DNA from 3 places in the Arthrobacter sp. SLBN-122 genome. Region 1 is predicted to be linked to each of the others. Evidence: riboswitches for the same ligand, from Rfam matches in the RefSeq annotation. Region 1 holds a riboswitch; each other region holds the start of a gene.
What was found. Region 1 has a riboswitch for S-adenosylmethionine ahead of FBY36_RS01075 (aminotransferase class V-fold PLP-dependent enzyme). Riboswitches for the same ligand answer to the same signal wherever they lie in the genome.

Region 1 (6,090 bases):
CATACCGGCCCGTTGACGCCACCGTAACGGTGCCCGGATCCAAATCCCTGACCAACAGGTACCTGGTCCTGGCGGCCCTCGCTGACGGCCCGTCCCGGCTGCGCGCGCCCCTGCACTCGAGGGACTCGGCGCTCATGGTCGACGCACTCCGGCAACTCGGTGCCGTCATCACCGAAGTGCCCGGGGACGGCGATTTTGGGCCTGACCTGGAGGTGGTGCCGCTGCCGGCGGCAGCGCCCGCCTCCCTGGCCAGGATCGACTGCGGACTCGCCGGCACTGTCATGCGGTTCGTCCCGCCGCTGGCGGCGCTCCGCAAGGGAGCCAGCGTATTCGACGGCGACCCCCACGCCCGGAAGCGGCCCATGGGAACCATCATCGAGGCCCTCAAGGCCCTGGGCGTGGCCGTATCCGCCGAAGACGGCAGCGTGCCGTCGTCGCTCCCCTTCACGGTGGACGGCAGCGGCGCAGTCCGCGGCGGCCACCTGGTGATCGACGCCAGTGCCTCGTCGCAGTTCGTCTCCGCCCTCCTCCTGGTGGGGGCGCGGTTCGACGAGGGCCTGCACTTGGAACACGTGGGCAAGCCGGTGCCCAGCCTGGACCACATCAACATGACGGTGGCCGTCCTGCGCGGCGCCGGCGTGTCAGTGGACGATTCCGTCCCCAACCACTGGGTTGTGGCGCCGGGTCCCATCCGCGCCTTCGACCAGCGGATCGAACAGGACCTGTCCAACGCCGGGCCCTTCCTTGCGGCGGCCCTTGCCTCGCAGGGGACAGTCCGGATTCCCAACTGGCCGGCGGAAACCCAGCAGGTGGGAGACCTTTGGCGCGGAATCCTGGCCAGCATGGGCGCCACGGTGACCCTGGCTGACGGCGTCCTGACAGTCACCGGCGGCCCGGAGATCAAGGGCGGTGACTTCGCTGACACCAGTGAATTGGCTCCGACGGTGGCAGCCCTGTGCGCCCTGGCCTCCGGACCTTCCCGGCTCAGCGGGATCGCCCACCTGCGGGGGCATGAGACGGACCGGCTCGCGGCCCTGGTGGCGGAGATCAACCGGCTCGGCGGCGACGCCGAGGAAACCAGCGACGGCCTGGTGATCCGGCCCGCCCCGCTGCATGCCGGCGTCGTGCACAGCTACGCGGACCATCGAATGGCCACGGCGGGTGCCATCCTGGGACTCGCGGTGGAGGGCGTCCAGGTGGAGGACATCGGCACCACCGCCAAGACCATGCCGGACTTCCCACAGCTGTGGGCCGGCATGCTGGCCCAGGAAGCGGGGTCCGCAGCCGGACCGGAAGGGCGCGTCAGTGGCGCGTAGCACTGGTTCCTGGGACGAATCGGACGTCCGCATCCGTCCCAGCAAGAAGGGTTCCCGGCCACGCACCAAGGACCGCCCCAGCCATGACGACGCCGTGACCGGACGCATCATCACGGTGGACCGGGGCCGGTACACCGCAGTGGTGGACGAGGACTCGGAGAACGAGCGCGTTGTCATTGCCGCGCGCGCCCGGGAACTGCGCCGCTCGCCAGTGGTTGCCGGCGATTTCGTGTCACTGGTGGGGGACGTGTCCGGAGCACCGGACACGCTGGCCCGGCTGGTGAAGATCCAGGACCGCCACACCCTCCTGCGCCGCAGCGCCGACGACACCGACCCCATTGAACGGGCGGTGGTGGCCAACGCGGACCAACTGGTGATCGTGGTGGCCGCGGCCAACCCGGAGCCCCGCACGGGATTCATAGACCGCGCACTGGTGGCCGCCTACGACGCAGGGATCGAGCCCATCCTGCTGGTCACCAAGGCCGACGTCAAAGACCCTGCGGAACTCCTTTCCAACTACACCCATCTGGACTTCCCGGTCATCATCAGCCGGACGGCCGATGCGCAGGCATCGGGCATCGACGCCCGGTCCGATGACGGCCTCTCGGCGCGGCTGGACAGCGCGGCGGTGGCTGCCCTCCGTGACCACCTGGACGGCAAGGTCACCGTGATGCTCGGGCACTCAGGAGTCGGAAAGTCCACCATGGTGAACGCGCTGACCGGCGCGGAGCGGGCCACCGGCGGAGTGAACGCCGTGACCGGACGCGGCCGCCACACGTCGTCGTCTGCCCTTGCCTTGCGGCTGGCGGATGCGCCGCCCGGCAGCTGGATCATCGACACCCCCGGCATCCGCTCCTTCGGCCTGGCGCACGTGGACCCGGACCGGATCCTGCGTTCCTTCCCGGACCTCTCCCCCGGCATCGAAAACTGCGAACGCGGCTGCAAGCACACGGCAGCCGCGGTGGACTGCGGCCTTGACGACTGGGTGGCGGGCGGACACGCAGGCCCCACCGGGGCTGCCCGGCTGGCGTCCCTGCGGCGGCTGCTGGGTGCGGATCCACGGATGGAAGCACAGGAAACCAAGGAGCTCGGCAGCGTCAACTGACGCGTTCTCCCGGCAGAACCGTTTGCAGACGGTAGTTTGGAACCATGATCCAACCCGCTTCGAGCTACAACGATGACCTGCGCCTGGCCCATGTCCTGGCCGACTCCGTGGATGACCAGACGATGAGCCGCTTCAAGGCCCTGGACCTCCACGTTGAGACCAAGCCGGACCTGACGCCGGTCACCGACGCGGACAAGGCCGCCGAGGAAGCCATCCGCGGCCAGCTCTCCCGTTCCCGCCCCCGCGACGCCGTCCTGGGCGAGGAGTTCGGGAGCACCGGCCACGGTTCGCGGCGCTGGATCATCGATCCCATTGACGGGACCAAGAACTTTGTCCGCGGCGTTCCGGTGTGGGCCACGCTGATCGCCCTCGTGGATGAGGGCGAGCCGGTGGTGGGTGTAGTCAGTGCCCCGGCCCTTGGTAAGCGCTGGTGGGCGGCGAAAGGCATGGGCGCGTACATGGGCAGATCCCTTGCCGCCGCCACCCGGCTCCGCGTCTCCGACGTGTCAAAGCTTTCCGACGCCTCTCTCTCGTACTCCAGCCTGGGCGGCTGGAAGGAACGCGGAAACCTTGACGAATTCCTTGGCCTGACCGAGGATGTCTGGCGGACCCGGGCCTACGGCGATTTTTGGTCGTACTGCATGGTGGCCGAAGGCTCGGTGGACATCGCCTGCGAACCGGAGCTGAACCTCTATGACATGGCCGCCCTGGTGCCGATCGTGGTAGAGGCCGGCGGCCGGTTCACGTCCCTGGAAGGCGAGGACGGCCCGTTCGGCGGAAACGCCCTGGCCACGAACTCAATCCTGCACTCGGAGGTCCTGCACCGCCTGAACCCGTACCTGGACGATCTGCTGTAACTGACGCCCTTTCCGCAAAAAAGCGAATAATGCGACGCCGGACACCTTCTTGGGGAGGTGCCCGGCGTCGTTTTTCGGCTGCACGTAACAAATGCCTTAACAATTGCCGCGGCTTCAATCCTGGCCGCCCCATGTCCTACGCTTTTAGGCAGGTCACGAGTGCCAGCGCAAAACCCCGGTTTGCTGGCCGGCAACCCTCCATTCGCGGTGGGGTGCCCCGGGTGACGACCAGGCCGGTCCGGAGCGGATGCGGCAAGCGCGGATTCCCCCAATGGCGGAGTCCTGTCATCAAGTGAGGTCTCTGTGACAACTGCCACCGTCTCCCCCCAGCCCGTCATTGCCGAAGCCAACGTCCCCGACGGACGCCACGCCGCAGCCGGCCGGCCGCTCGCTGCCGTCACCGGCGCCGAAATCCAGGCGCCCCTGATTTCAGGCGGACACGTCCGGTACGCCAACCTCGATTACGGCGCCTCAGCCCCGGCGTTGTCCGTGGTGTCGGCCTACCTGAACGAGATCCTCCCCTACTACGCGAGCGTCCACCGCGGGGCAGGATACGCATCCCAGATCAGCACCTCCGTGTATGAGAACGCCCGCAGCATCGTCAGGGATTTCGTCGGCGGCCGGGCGGACGATTCGGTCATTTTCACGCGCAACACCACAGATTCGCTGAACCTGCTGGCCGGTTGCCTGCCGGTAACCAATGGCCGGCACGACGGCGAAGTGCTCTACCTGGACATCGAACACCACGCGAACCTCCTGCCGTGGCAGGGCGTCCCGCACCGCAGCATCATCGCCGCCGACACCATCACCGGCACCCTGGAGGCCCTTCGGGCCGAACTTGCACAGGGCGGCGTCAGCCTGCTCGCGGTCACCGGCGCCTCCAACGTCACCGGCGAAATCCTGCCCATCCGGGCCCTGGCCGCGCTGGCCCATGACCACGGCGCACGGATCGTGGTGGACGCCGCCCAGCTCGCTCCCCACCGCCGCGTGGACATCAGCGCGGACGATGTCGACTACCTCGCCTTCTCCGGCCACAAGCTGTACGCGCCCTTCGGCGCCGGCGTCCTGGTGGGACGCCCGGACTGGCTGGACGCCGGCGTCCCGCACCTCGCGGGCGGCGGCGCGGTCAAGGAAGCCAGGCTCGACGGCGTCAGCTGGGCCACCGGGCCGGCGCGCCATGAGGGGGGCTCACCCAACGTCCTGGGAGCCGCCACACTGGCCCGCGCCACCCAGGTGATTGCAGGCTTGGACCAGGAACGCTGGCATGCCCACGAGTCCGCCATCCGTTCCTTCCTGGTGGAGGGCCTGCTGGGGATCGACGGTGTCACCGTCCACCAGATCTTCAAGGACACCAACCCCGAAACGGACACCATCGGCGTGGTCAACTTCTCCGTTGAGGGCTACGACGCCGGACTGGTGGCGGCCTACCTCTCGGCAGAGCATGGGGTGGGACTGCGGGACGGCCGATTCTGCGCCCATCCCCTGCTCAAGCGCCTGGGCCTGCCGTCCGGTTCCCTCCGCGCCAGCTTCGGTGTCGGTTCACGCCTGGAGGACGCCGAACGCCTGCTCGCCGGCATCCGCGCCCTGCGGAGCAACGGTCTGGGCTGGGATTACGTGGTGGACGCCGGCCGCTGGGTGCCCGCCAATGACACCCGCACCTACCCGCACTGGGCACCCAACACCCCGGGCACCGCCGGCGCCGCGCCCTGCATCGACGACTGACACCCCACCCAACCCCTGCCGCCTAGGCGATCGATCCGGCGGCCGGGAGGATGCGGTAAATTCGAAAGGTACCGCAGGATGCCAGGTGAAGGAGGCCACGCGTGGTTCGGGGTGGCCCCAAGCTTGATCACGGGCGGCGCAGGGAACTGGGGCAGAGCTTCCAGGACGGCGGCAGGCACTACCAGCGCGTCCGGCCCGGCTACCCGGAAGTGGTGGCCCGGTGGTTGGTGCCCGCCGATGCCCACGATGCCCTCGACGTAGGCGCCGGAACCGGAAAGTTCACTGCTTTGCTGCTGGACATGGGACTTCACGTCACGGCCGTGGACCCCTCCGCGGACATGCTCGCCCAGCTCACGGAACACTACCGGGCCGCCACGGCCGTGCCGGGGACTGCCGAGGCGACAGGCCTGCCCGACGCCCACTTCGACGTCGTCACCGTTGCCCAGGCGTGGCACTGGTGTGACGCCCTCGCGGCAAGCACCGAGCTGGCCCGCGTCCTGCGGCCGCACGGGACCCTGGCCCTGGTCTGGAACCAGCTGGACACCTCTGTTCCCTGGGTGCACCGGCTCTCCCGGATCATGCACGCAGGCGACGTCTACCGGCCGGGCCACAAACCCGTCGTCGGGCCCGAATTCCAGGGCCTCGAAGGGCACGTCACCCACTGGCAGGACACGATGACCACCACGGACCTCATGGAACTGACCAAGTCCCGCAGCTACTACCTCCGGGCCGGCGAGGCAACGCGCGCCAAGGTCCTGGCCAACCTGGACTGGTACCTGCACAAACACCTCGGCTACACCCCTGACCAGGAAATCGAGCTCCCCTACCTCGCTCTGGCCTGGCGGGCGGCCAAGGCATGACCTCGCATCCCATGCGGCGCACGCCGAGCCGGTAGGCTTGACCGTGTGAAGACCAGCGCGCCCTCCTCCTCGATCGAGGACTACGTCAAGGTCATTTATTCGTTCACGGAATGGCAGGACAAGCCCATCACGTCCACCCAGCTTGCGCAGCGGCTGGGGGTGGCCAATTCCTCGGTGTCCGAGATGGTCCGCAAGCTCAAGGACCAGGGCCTGGTGGACCACAAACCCTA
Region 2 (6,090 bases), 1.3 Mb from region 1:
GAATACGGGAGCCTGCTCGAACAGATCCGCGCGGGCCGCTCCCTGGCTGATCAGTCCGCCAGGAGACACGGCGCCCGGGTGGCGGCACTGGCCACCTCGCCGATGGCGTCCACCACCCACACCACTCCTGACCCGCGCTACGCAAGGATGCTGGAGCGCTTTGGCCTCACCGCCCAGGAACAGTTGACCTGCGGCTTCCACGTGCACACCTTTATCGAATCGCCCGAAGAGGGCGTGGCGGTCCTGGACCGGATCCGGGACAAGCTGGCAGTGCTGACGGCCCTAAGCGCCAATTCGCCCTTCTGGAACGGCGTTCCCACCGGCTTCGAAAGCTACCGCACGCAGGCCTGGAACCGGTGGCCCACCGCAGGACCTGCCGGTATTTATGGCACCTACGCTGCCTACCGGCGGGTTGTCACCCGGCTGCTGGAGAGCGGCGTCATGCTCGATGAGGGCATGCTGTATTTCGATGCCCGGCTTTCCCGCAACCACCCCACGGTGGAGGTCCGCGTGGCGGACGTGTGCCTTCGTGCCGAGGACGCCGCGCTCATTGCCGTGCTGGTCCGGGCGCTGGTGGAATCCGCCAGCAGGGAATGGCGGGACGGCGTGGACCCCGCGCCGGTTCCGACTGTCCTTTTACGGATGGCCTCCTGGCAGGCCAGCAGCGCCGGCCTCAGTGGTGAACTCCTGGATTTCGGCAATTTCCGACCCGCGCCGGCCGCGGACGTGGTGCGCTCACTGGTGGACTACCTGGCTCCCGTCCTGGCTGAACAGGGCGAGCTGGCCCTGGCCCGGCAGGGCGTGGAGGATGTCATCGCCCGCGGAACAGGAGCCGCTGAGCAGCGGCGCGCCCGGGAAAAGGCCCTGGCAGGCCCGCCCCCGGAGGACATGGGCTTCGGCGCGGTGGTCAGGCAGGCCGTCCACGTCACAATGCGCGATGCCCTGGATCTTGCAGATGTGGAGGCCACGCCCGAATTGCTGCGCGTCCGCCAGTCTTGAGGGACAGCCGGCCCGATTTCCCCGAGCCTTGTCGAGCGTTGCAGCCCGTGCTTAGGTGGGTTATCGGTGGCATGGGCTGCTCTTGTAATTGGGGGATTGAATTGGTGGAAAACGCGAAGTCGATGTTGTATCGGCGCACCTTGTGGGCGGGAATCATCCTGGGTGCGGTGGGCCTGTTGATCCTGTTGTTCTCAAATACGTTTATGCAGACGATCGGAACCTATACGTTGAACGGTTCCAACGGCTTTTTCTTCGCCTTGACGCAAATCTATGTTCTGGCAGCCCAGGGTTGCCTGCCGTTCTCGGCAGCGCTGATTTCAGCGGCCCTGGTAATGCGTTATCTCGCCTTGGTTTCACTTCCTTCAGAGCAGCAGACGACGAAGCCCACACTTTAGGTTCCAGCGGGCTCATAGCCACACCGGCGAAATCTGTGGCACCTGCGGGGGTGGCGTGCCATACTCGGCGCGTGACGCCGTCGTATTCCTTTAATGCCGAACTGTGGCTGTACCCGGGCGAAGCCGGCTGGCACTTCGTGACCCTGCCGGCAGAGGTGGCGGATGACGTCCGCGCTCTAACGGCAGGGGCAAGCAAGGCGTTCGGCTCCGTCAAAGTCCAGGCCAAGGTGGACGGCCATGCGTGGCAGACGTCGCTGTTCCGCGACAGCAAAAGCGCGTCGTACCTGCTGCCCGTCAAGAAGGAAGTCAGGGACAAGGCGCACCTCAAGGACGGTGACAGCGTGCAGGTCCAGCTGGAAGTCCGGACGGACCATTCCCCGCCCGGCTAGATCTGTTTCAGGGCCTGTTCCAGGTCGCCGATCAGGTCGTCAACATCCTCAAGGCCCACGGAAAGCCGGACCACACCGTCAGTGAGGCCAATGGCGGCACGTCCCTCCGGCCCCATGGCGCGGTGGGTGGTGGTGGCGGGGTGCGTGATCAGGGACTTGGAATCGCCGAGGTTGTTGGAGATGTCGATGATCCGCAGCCCGTCCAGCAGGGCGAAGGCCGCTTCCTTGCCGGAGCGTCCGCCGGTGGAGGCGAGCTCAAGGGTGAGGACGGTACCGCCGGCGCTCATCTGCCTTGCGGCCAGCTCATACTGAGGGTGGGATTTGAGCAGCGGATACTTCACCCAGCTCACGGCGGGCTGTTCCTCCAGCCACTCCGCGAGCCGCAGGGCGGTGGCAGAGGAATGGCTTACCCGCAGGCTCATGGTCTCCAGGCCCTTGGTGAGGACCCAGGCGTTGAACGCAGAGAGTGCCGGCCCGGTGTGGCGCATCAGCTGCTTCACCGGGCCGTCGATGAACTCCTTGGTGCCCAGGATGGCGCCGCCCATCACCCTGCCCTGGCCGTCGATGTGCTTGGTTCCCGAGTAGACGATCACGTCCGCGCCCAGGTCGCCGCAGCGCTGCAGCAGGGGAGTGGCAAAGACGTTGTCCGCCACCACGGTGGCCCCGGCGGCGTGCGCAAGCTCGCTGACCGCGGCGATGTCCACGATCTCCTGCATGGGGTTGGACGGGGATTCGAAGAAGACGGCGGTAGTGGGCTGGGAGAGGGCCTCGCGCCACTGGTCCAGGTCCGGACCATCCACGAAGACGGTCTCCACGCCCCACCGCGGGAGGATCTCGTTCAGGATCACAAAGCAGGACCCGAAGAGCGAACGGGCGGCCACCACCCGGTCCCCGGCAGCCAGCAGGGCACCCAGGGCGGTGAACACTGCGGACATGCCCGACGCCGTCGCAAAGCACGCTTCGGTCCCTTCCAGCAGCCTGAGCCGCTCCTGGAAAGTAGCCACGGACGGGTTGCCGTAGCGGGAGTAGACAAAGCGCTCGTCTTCGCCGGTGAAGGCCCGTTCAGCTGCTGCAGCGGATTCGTAGACGAAGCCGGAGTTCAGGAAGATGGCCTCGGACGTTTCCTGGAAGTTGGTGCGGTCCAGCCCGCCGCGGACAGCCTGGGTGTCAGGGCTCCATCCCGGGGCGTCTTGATTGAAGCTCACTTAGTTCTTTCCGAGGTTGGTGGGCAGGCCGCGGTTCTTCCAGCCGTTGACGGTGCGCTCACCGTAGCGGTCCGGCTCGCCTTCAAAGCCCTCCAGCACGTTGTAGGAGGTGAAGCCGGCCTGCGTGGCGGCGGTGGCAGCGGCAACCGAACGGGCGCCGGACCGGCACAGGAACACCAGTTCAGCGGAGGGGTCCTCCGGCGCCTGCTCCTTGAGGTCCTTCACGAAGTCCGGGTTGGGGATGCCGCCGGGGAAGGTCCACTGGATGAAGAGGGGATCGTTGTCCGTGGCCTTGGTGTCCGGGATGCCGATGTGGGCCCATTCGCCCTCGGTGCGGACGTCCACCAGGATGGCTCCCTGCTCCAGCTTTGCCCATGCTTCCTGGGGCGTGAGATCTCCCGCGTAGCTCATGCGTGGCCCTCGCCGTCGAACTCGCCCTCAAATTCTGCGTCCAGCTGATCCACTGCGGTGGCCACCGCTGCGTCGGCGGAGGCGATGGCTGCCGGAAGGACCACTGCCTGCGCCACGATGACACTGCTGCCGTTGAAGGTGGCTGCCGGGCTGCCGTGCAGGACGTAACCGTCAGCCAGCGCAGCCGAGATCCGTTCGCAGAATGAGCGGTCGTCCGGCCCTGTGATCAGGCGGTAGGACAATTTTTCGTCAGGGGCGGGTGCGTCGGACACGACGGATCTCCTTCTTTCACGCTTGCAGCTCGAATCGGTCGATATGCCGAGTATTCACCTGAGGCACCCCGCCGCGAAAGGGAGGGTTGCCGACCGGCCAGTCAGGGCTTCACACCGGTACTCATTACTCCCCAAAAACGTAACACCTGCCGCGCCGGGCCGCACGGCCGCCGTCGTCATGTTCCGTAATTGAGCTGCGGCGAGGGAAGTTGCAGCGCCCGGGGACGGTCCGACGCCGGACATCACCGCAGGTGGGCGGCCTGCCGCGCGCTGTCAGCAGCCGCCGGGCCGATAAAGTTCTTACCGGGGCGCCGCCGGCGTCATCAGGGCAATGAGTACCGGGGGACTTCTCACCATGCGTGCAGTCACATCGCACCACCACGCCGCAACCCGCCGGAACCATCGGCACCCGATCTGCGCGTTTCTGGCTGCGGCCCTCATTGGGCTCATGGTCCTGCTGGCCGCTGCTCCGTCGCATGCGGCGGAGGCTGCTCCGGAGAAGGGAAAGCCCTGGCTTGGTGCCGTGCTCGAATGGGGCGAGGACACCGCCGCAGGCTTCAGCGGCAGGCTGGGCGCCCGCCCGGCCGTCTTCGGCCATGACATCACCATTCCGTACCGCGATTCGGAACGGAATGACATCGATGGCTTCCTTCAGCAGGCCGGAGCCGAAGGCACCCACGCCCTGCTCACGGTAAAGCCATCGGTGCCGCTGGACCAGCTCGGCGCTCCGGAGGCGGAAGCGTTCGCCAAGCAGGTGCGCGGCCTCGCCGCCGGCTTCAAGGGGCAGCTGCTGATCCGGTTTGCCCCGGACATGAACTCAAGCTGGGTGTCCTGGGGCCAGCAACCTGCCGCCTACCGTGAGGCCTTCCAGGCGGTTGCGGCAGCGTTCAGGCAGTACGACGGCGGCCCGGCCGCCATGGTGTGGGCGCCCTACCTGGGCAAGGACTACCCCTTCGACCGCAACCGCGATGCGCCGCAGCCGGGAAGTGAAGGCTTTTCCCTCCTGGACACGAACAGTGACGGGGCCTGGGACGGAAGCGACAGCGCCTACGCGCCGTACTACCCGGGCGATGACGCCGTGGACTGGGTGGGGCTGGCTGCTTATCACGATGACACCGCCGGAGGTGCCGCCGCCAACACCCTGCCCCGGGCCGGCGAACTCCAGGAGATGCTGACGGATTCCGGCAACGAAAACTTCTACGGCACCTACTCGGAGGGGCACAGGAAGCCCTTCCTGCTCCAGACCGCGGCTTTCTACAGCCCGGCCTCGGGCGGGCCGTCCGAGGCGGAGATCAAAGCCGGTTGGTGGGACCAGGTGGTAACAACTGCCACCTCCTCCGGTTTTGCCGGGACTGCCGCCGTGGTCTGGGACGAGCGCACCAGCACCAGGGATACCGGCGTGGCAAGCATCAGTTGGCTGCTCACCGGCCAGCCGGAGATCGCCAAAGCGGCCCTGGAGAGACTGAAGGCAGCACCAATCGCCACCGGTCCCGTCTCCGACGTGGCCTCAGGAAGCACGTACGTCAGGGCCAACACACTCCCGGGGGCCGCCGCCTGGTCTGTCGCTGCCGCCATGGTGATCCTCCTGGCGGCCCTGTGGCAGGTTCCCCGCCGGATCAACGCTGCCACGGCCTGGAGCTACCGGGATCCCTCCACCCGGGATTCGCGCGTGGATCTGCTGCGCGGAGTGGCCATCGTCTTCGTGGTGGTGAACCACCTGGGCATGGCCTCGCTGTTCCAGCTGGTCACCCAGGAGGCCGTGGGCTTTGTGTCCGGCGCCGAACTGTTTGTCCTGTTCTCCGGCCTGGTGGTGGGCATGGTGTACGGGCCCAGGGCCAAGGAGGACTTCGGACGGGTAGTGGACCTCACCACGCGCCGCGCCGGCAAGCTCTACCTGACGGCACTGGCTGTTCTGATCGGCGTCTTCCTCCTGTCCCTGCTCCCGTTCTTCCATACCGAGGCCCTGACCACATTCGTTGACCAGGGAACCGGTGGAGCCGGGCATACCGGATCCGGCCGGACCTACGACCTGTACGCCGGCATGTCATCGCTGTTCCAGTTCCCCGTCCCGCCCCAAGTGCTCCCGGCCATCGTGCTGCTGCAGTTCGGGCCCTGGCAGTTCAATGTCATGGGGCTCTATGTGGTGCTTTTGCTGGCCAGCCCGCTGATCCTCGCGGCGCTGAACCGCGGCAAGGCCATTTGGGTGCTGGTTGCGACGCTCGGCGTATATGCGGCGGGGGCTGTGACAAGGTTGCGGATCCTGCCCTCGCAGTTCGAGGACTCCTTCCCGCTGCTGGTGTGGCAGGTGCTGTTCGTGCTCGGGCTGGTTGCGGGTTACCACCGGCGCCGCATCACGGCGTGGCTGTCCACGCACGCCGTGATAGTGGTGGCCTGCACCGCGGCCGCGTTCGCACTGGCC
Region 3 (6,090 bases), 3.2 Mb from region 1:
CTGCCGGATGGCCAGCGTCTGGGCCTGCGCGAAGGCGATCTGCTCGGCTGTGCTTGCGGCCCCCACGGCGATGACGGCACAGCGCTGCACCCTCTCCGGGTAGGTCACGGCCCATTCCAGGGAACGGGCGCCGCCCATGGAGCCGCCCAGGACGGCAAACCAGCTCTTGATGCCCAACTGGTCTGCCAGCCGGGCCTCCGCCACCGTGCTGTCCCGCAGGGTGACGAGCGGGAAACGGGAGCCCCAGGGGGATCCGTCCGGGGCGGGCGACGACGGACCGGTGGACCCGTAGCAGCCGCCCACGATGTTGATGGACACCACGAAGAACCTGTCCGTGTCCACGGGCGCGCCGGGACCGGCCAGCTGTTCCCACCAGCCTTCTTCGTCCGTGTCGCCACGGGTCACGTGGGTGCTTCCGGTCAGGGCATGCTCGATCAGGACGGCATTGCTGCCGTCCGCGTTAAGCGTGCCCCAGGTTTCGTAGGCCAGCGTGACGTCCGGGAGGTAGCCGCCGGCTTCAAGTTCCAGTCCCCCGATGGAGGCGTAGCGGACGATTCCGTGTTCGGGAATGGTGGTTCGGGCGACGGTAACCGTCATGGCAAGACCTCTTCTACGCGCTTGCCCGCCGTCATTTGACCGGCAGGCCAGGTCCTCACCCGGGGCACCCCACCGCGGATGGAGGGTTGCCGGCCAGCAAGCCGGGGCTGTCACTGGCACTCATGACCTGGTTCGAGTGTACGAAACACCCCCCGTTCCAAGCCAAGAGTGTGACTGGTTGTGACTTTCCCGGCTTGCCGGCGGCACTCACTGCAGCCCCGGCTGTTGTCTTAGGCCGGGGCGCCCTTGGCTGCGCGGAAGCCCGCTTCCAGGTCGGCCAGGATGTCATCGATGTGTTCCAGGCCTACGGACAGCCGGACCAGTCCCGGGGTCACCCCTGCCACTGCCTGCTGCTCCGGCGAGAGCTGGCTGTGGGTGGTCGACGCCGGGTGGATGACCAGGGAGCGGACGTCGCCGATGTTCGCAACGTGGGAGTGCAGTTCAAGGGCGTCGACGAAGCGCTTGCCCGCCTCCGCCCCGCCGGCCAGGTTGAAAGCCACGACGGCGCCCGTCCCCTTGGGCCCGTACTTGCGGCCACGTTCGTACCAGGGGCTGGAGGGCAGCCCCGCGTAGGCGACGGATTCGACGTCGTCCCTTCCTTCCAGCCAGCGCGCCACTTCCGTGGCGTTGGCGACATGGCGCTCCACCCGCAGGCTCAGCGTCTCCAGGCCCTGGGAGATCAGGAAGGCGTTGAACGGGGACACGGCCGAGCCCAGATCGCGCAGCAGCTGGACGCGGGCCTTGAGGATGTAGGACAGGTTGGCTCCCAGCGCACCATCGGCGCCGAGGTCGCGTGCGTAGACCAGGCCGTTGTAGGTGGGGTCAGGGGTGTTGAAGCCTGGGAACCGTTCAGGATCCTTGCTGAAGTCGAATTTTCCGGAATCGACAATGACGCCGGCAATCGCCGTGCCGTGGCCGCCAAGGTATTTAGTGGCGGAATGGATCACGATGTCGGCGCCCCACTCGAGCGGACGGATCAGGTACGGGGTGGACAGGGTGTTGTCCACGATCAGCGGCACGCCTGCCTGGTGGGCCACCCCGGAGATGCCTTCGATATCCAGGACGTCCTGGCGGGGATTGGACACCACTTCGCCAAAGAAGAGCTTGGTGTTGGGCTGGACGGCGGCGCGCCACTGGTCCAGGTTGTCGGGATCGTCCACGAACGTGACCGAGATGCCGAACTTCTTCAGGGTGTGGGCGAACAGGTTGTACGTCCCGCCGTAAAGGCTGGGGCTGGCCACAATGTGGTCCCCGGCCTCCGCGATGTTCAGGACCGCGAAGGTTTCCGCTGCCTGCCCGGAACTCAGCAGCAAAGCGGCCAGGCCTCCCTCAAGGCTGGCGATCCGCTGTTCGACGGCGTCCTGGGTGGGGTTGCCGATCCGGGTGTAGATGGGTGCAAGTTCAGCCAGGGCAAAGCGGTTGGCTGCGCTTTCGGCACTGGGGAACACGAAGGACGTGGTCTGGTAAATCGGCAGCGCACGGGCTCCCGTGGCACTGTCCACTTCCTGGCCTGCATGGATCTGGCGGGTTTCGAAGGACCATCCGTTGGACATCCAAATCTCCTTTGACATGGGCCCGGCATGCGTGGAGCAGTACGGGCCGCGCTTGCTTCCGGCTGGTGCCGGACAGCCAGGTCCTCACCCGGGGCACCCCACCGCGGATGGAGGGTTGCCGGCCAGCGAACCGGGGCTTGGCGCTGGCGCTCATGACCTGCGCCCAGTCTAGGAACCGGGCGGCCACCGTGGACAGCATTGTGACGAACAAGGTCATCCGGTATGCCCCCGTACTGACGGCGGATTGGCGCGCGGCACCCAGCCCGGGGACGCCGCCGTCGTCCGGATTGCCCCCCATTCCCGGCACTTTCCACGGCCCGCGTTTCCAGTAAGGGTACCCTTAGCTGAGAGCCCGATCACAAAGTGCCAAGATGTTGCCATGCGCATGGATCACGTCTCTTACGCCTGTGAAACCGATGGCCTCGCGGCCACTACCGAACGTATTTCATCTGCCCTCGGCGTTGAGGCAGTGAAGGGCGGGGTCCACCCCCGGTTCGGAACCCGGAATATGATCATCCCGCTCGCCGGGCACAAGTACCTGGAAGTCGTGGAGGTCCTGGACCACCCGGCATCGGACAAGGCACCGTTCGGTCAGGCAGTCCGTGCCCGTTCCGCAGCCGGCGGCGGCTGGATGGGCTGGTGCGTCGAAGTGGACGACCTCGCCCCCTTTGAGGAACGCCTTGGCCGTGCTGCCGTGAACGGCAACCGCAAGTTCCCGGACGGCCGGGAGCTGGTCTGGAAGCAGATTGGCATCCTTGGCCTTATCGCCGACCCCCAGGTTCCGTACATGCTCAAGTGGGAAGGTGACCCGTCACTGCACCCGTCCAACGCCTACGCCAGCAACATCAAGATGAGCTGCCTGACCATCGCCGGTTCCGCCTCCCGCGTGACCGAGTGGCTGGGTGAGCCGGTGGAGAAGCCGCTTGAGGACGTTGCGGTTGAGTGGGTGGCCCCGCACGGAACGCCGGGAATCCTGTCGGTCACGTTCGAAACCGCCAACGGAGCAGTCACCATCTAAACGCTTCATCCCTCTTTCCCGGCACTCGCGGGATTTGGGTTTTCCGGGCCACTGTCCGGACCTGCTTCGGCCGCCATCAGGTGGTGACAACGGCGTCACTACCCGATGGCGGCCGAATTCATTTAACGTGGCTGCCAGGCGCGAACGGGATTCCTGCGGACCTTTGATTGTCAGTGCCTCGATGGATGATGTTCGTATGGAAATCAGCAGCGGTGGCGGGGTGGTCTTGGAGGGGGTTCATGCCTCTGTGGCCGCCCTGGATGCGCTGGCTGCTGAGGATACGTTCCTGGCTGCCGGTGTTGGTGTTGGGGCTGATGTTGATGTCTTGCAGCGGCGGTATGAGCTCCGGCTGACCCGGCTGGAGGTGGTGAAGCGGCTGGAGGCGCAGCTCGCCGCGGTCAAGGCCGTTGATGTTGCCGAGGCCGTTGAGATCCAGCACGCAATGCTTGCCCCCGACGCGCCCGTGCGTGAACGCACCTACGCGGAGATGTCAGCGGTGGAGGAGATCGCGGGTGTCCTGACCATCAGCTCCGGCGCTGCCGGGGCATTCGTGGAGCAGTCCCGCCGTGTCTGTGCCCTGCCGCCGGTGATGGACGCTTTGGCCGCCGGGGCCCTGTCCTGGCAGCACGCCAGGATTGTTGCCGACGAAACCGAAGGCCTCACCCCGGACGGCGCCGCCGCGTTAGTAGCCCACTTCTTCGACCCCGCTGCCCCCAAGCCGGCCCGCGGCGCCGCACCCGGCAAGCTGGTTCCGTCCCGGTTCCGGACGAAGATCCGCGCCTGGCGGGAGCGCCACCACCCCGAAAGCCTGCAGAAGCGCCACGCGAAGGGCGTCGCGGACCGGCGGATGGAATACAGCCCGGACCGCGACGGCATGGCCTGGATCTCGCTCCGCCTCCCCGGGCACACCGCCTGCGCCATCTGGAACCGCACCACCGCCACCGCCCGCGGCCTCCAAGGCCCCAACGAACCCCGCACCCTCACCCAACTCCGCCCCGACATCGCAGCATCCCTGCTCCTCGGGACAGGCCTGCTTCCCGGTCCAGAAAACACCGCCACCGCTGACACCGCCACCTTCTCCGGAAGCGGGCCGGGTACAGACAGCAGTTCCCCCACGGCAGGCACCACCGGGATAGCCCAGGTCCCCACTCCGCGGGCCGACGTCCTGGTCATGGTCCCGGTGTTCTCCCTCCTCGGCAGCACCGACGAACCCGCAGAACTGGACGGCCTGGGCCCCATCCCGGCCTCCCTGGCACGCAAGCTCGTCGCGGACGGGGCGGACTCGTTCTACCGGGTCCTGGTCGACCCTCGCGACGGGGCCCCCTTGGAGATCGGCCGCACCCGCTACCGACTCACGGAAACCGTCAAACAGTGGATCCGGATGCGGGACGGAAAATGCACCTTCCCCGGCTGCAACAACCGCACCCCGGACAACGACACCGACCACCTCACCGCCTGGGACCACGGCGGCACCACCGGCACCAGCAACCTGGCACAACTCTGCCCAAAACATCACCGGCTCAAGCACAACAGCCAGTGGAAACCGGATGCGGCGACCCCTCGTGAGCCACCGGGCTGGACCTCACCCACCGGCCGCCACTACAACCCTGAACACGACGACACCGAACCACCCCACTGGCCACCAGGGATATTGTCGCCGAATGAATCGACGGTTGCACCCGCCGCACCACCGGCGACGGGTACACCAGCGGCGCCAGCGTGGGCAGGGTGCGAGGTGGAGGAATCTGACGGCGACAACCTGCTGGATCCGGACGAACTGTCGCCGACGGATCCGCTATGGGACGACTTTTATGCGAAGCCCTTTGTGTTGCCGCCCGACCCGGAGGCGGACTGGCAGTTGGTGCTGTCGCTGATGTGAGGGCTGGAATTCGAAGCTGGCTGATACTCCTGCGTGGGATAGGTCCTGTGGCAACGGCAACGGCAACGGCGGGGCCTGGCCAAGGACTGTGCCTGAAAAATCAAGGACCGCCAAGCAGGCCGCAGCCGAACGTCCCCTCAGCCGTTCGCACCAGGATGAAGACCTTGGCTTCCACCGAAGGAGGTTCTGCGAGGATCTCGGCCCCACCCGCTGTCGTGCCTTGCCTGGTCATTCCGCTCACGTCGTCATGTGCAGCCGCTGGAGTCGGGCCACAGTCATAGTCGCGGCCGGCGAACTGCACTCGTGAAGGAATTTCCTTTGGCCAGAGAGCCCAGTCAGATGTTTGCTGATGGACGCTCCACAACTGCCCAAGAACCAGAAGTCCAGCCAGCACTGTGACCGCCACCAGCGACCATGCTGTCAACCGCGCCCCCAGGTTCATGGTGCACACGATCCATGAAAGCCAGTTGATGGTCAACAGGTTGTGAGCGCCAATAGGTTTCTTCGAAATCAGCCGTACGATCCCAGGCTTAGCCCCGATGCCCTCGGGCCCTAGCCCAGCCCCACGGCTTTGCCGAACAGGCTGAAGCCCACGAAGGCCACGATGTCCAGCAGGGCATGGGCGATGACGAGTGGCATGACCCGCCGGGTCCGGGTGTACAGCCAGGCGAAGACCACGCCCATCACGGCGTTGCCAAAGAACGGACCGAAGCCTTGGTACAGGTGGTAGCTGCCGCGCAGCAGGGAACTCACTGCAATGGCCAGCGGCGTGCTCCACCCGAACTTGCCAAAGCGGTTCAGGAGGTAGCCCACCACGATGACTTCCTCGAGAACTGCGTGGCGGATGGCGGACAGGATCAGCACAGGAACCGTCCACCAGTAGGCATCCAGGGCGCTCGGGATAATGGCGGTGGTGATTCCCAGTGCCCGGCCGGCCGCATAGAGCCCCAGTGAGGGAATGCCGATCAGCGCGGCCAGTCCGAGGCCCTGCAGCAGATCCTTGCCGGGCCGGACGAAATTGAACCCGAGCTTCTGGAACGCGG

Region 2: another riboswitch for S-adenosylmethionine. It lies ahead of FBY36_RS07290 (DUF1737 domain-containing protein); the one in region 1 lies ahead of FBY36_RS01075 (aminotransferase class V-fold PLP-dependent enzyme).
Region 3: another riboswitch for S-adenosylmethionine. It lies ahead of FBY36_RS15805 (bifunctional o-acetylhomoserine/o-acetylserine sulfhydrylase); the one in region 1 lies ahead of FBY36_RS01075 (aminotransferase class V-fold PLP-dependent enzyme).

The regions. Positions count from the first base shown of each region.
Region 1 covers NZ_VFMS01000001.1:227,137-233,226, forward strand. The annotation lists gene aroA (3-phosphoshikimate 1-carboxyvinyltransferase) at 1-1,316, shown strand, start outside; gene rsgA (ribosome small subunit-dependent GTPase A) at 1,306-2,421, shown strand; gene hisN (histidinol-phosphatase) at 2,466-3,278, shown strand; SAM riboswitch class IV at 3,430-3,543, shown strand; gene FBY36_RS01075 (aminotransferase class V-fold PLP-dependent enzyme) at 3,582-5,000, shown strand; gene FBY36_RS01080 (class I SAM-dependent methyltransferase) at 5,102-5,860, shown strand; gene FBY36_RS01085 (metal-dependent transcriptional regulator) at 5,906-6,090, shown strand, end outside.
Region 2 covers NZ_VFMS01000001.1:1,545,366-1,551,455, reverse strand. The annotation lists gene FBY36_RS07315 (glutamate--cysteine ligase 2) at 1-999, shown strand, start outside; gene FBY36_RS07310 (hypothetical protein) at 1,104-1,394, shown strand; gene FBY36_RS07305 (DUF1905 domain-containing protein) at 1,466-1,783, shown strand; gene FBY36_RS07300 (O-succinylhomoserine sulfhydrylase) at 1,780-2,988, opposite strand; gene FBY36_RS07295 (rhodanese-like domain-containing protein) at 2,989-3,399, opposite strand; gene FBY36_RS07290 (DUF1737 domain-containing protein) at 3,396-3,671, opposite strand; SAM riboswitch class IV at 3,685-3,800, opposite strand; gene opgC (OpgC domain-containing protein) at 4,027-6,090, shown strand, end outside.
Region 3 covers NZ_VFMS01000001.1:3,440,218-3,446,307, reverse strand. The annotation lists gene metX (homoserine O-acetyltransferase MetX) at 1-597, opposite strand, end outside; SAM riboswitch class IV at 610-725, opposite strand; gene FBY36_RS15805 (bifunctional o-acetylhomoserine/o-acetylserine sulfhydrylase) at 828-2,150, opposite strand; SAM riboswitch class IV at 2,194-2,308, opposite strand; gene FBY36_RS15800 (VOC family protein) at 2,530-3,168, shown strand; gene FBY36_RS15795 (HNH endonuclease signature motif containing protein) at 3,365-5,047, shown strand; gene FBY36_RS15790 (hypothetical protein) at 5,148-5,525, opposite strand; gene FBY36_RS15785 (CPBP family intramembrane glutamic endopeptidase) at 5,600-6,090, opposite strand, start outside.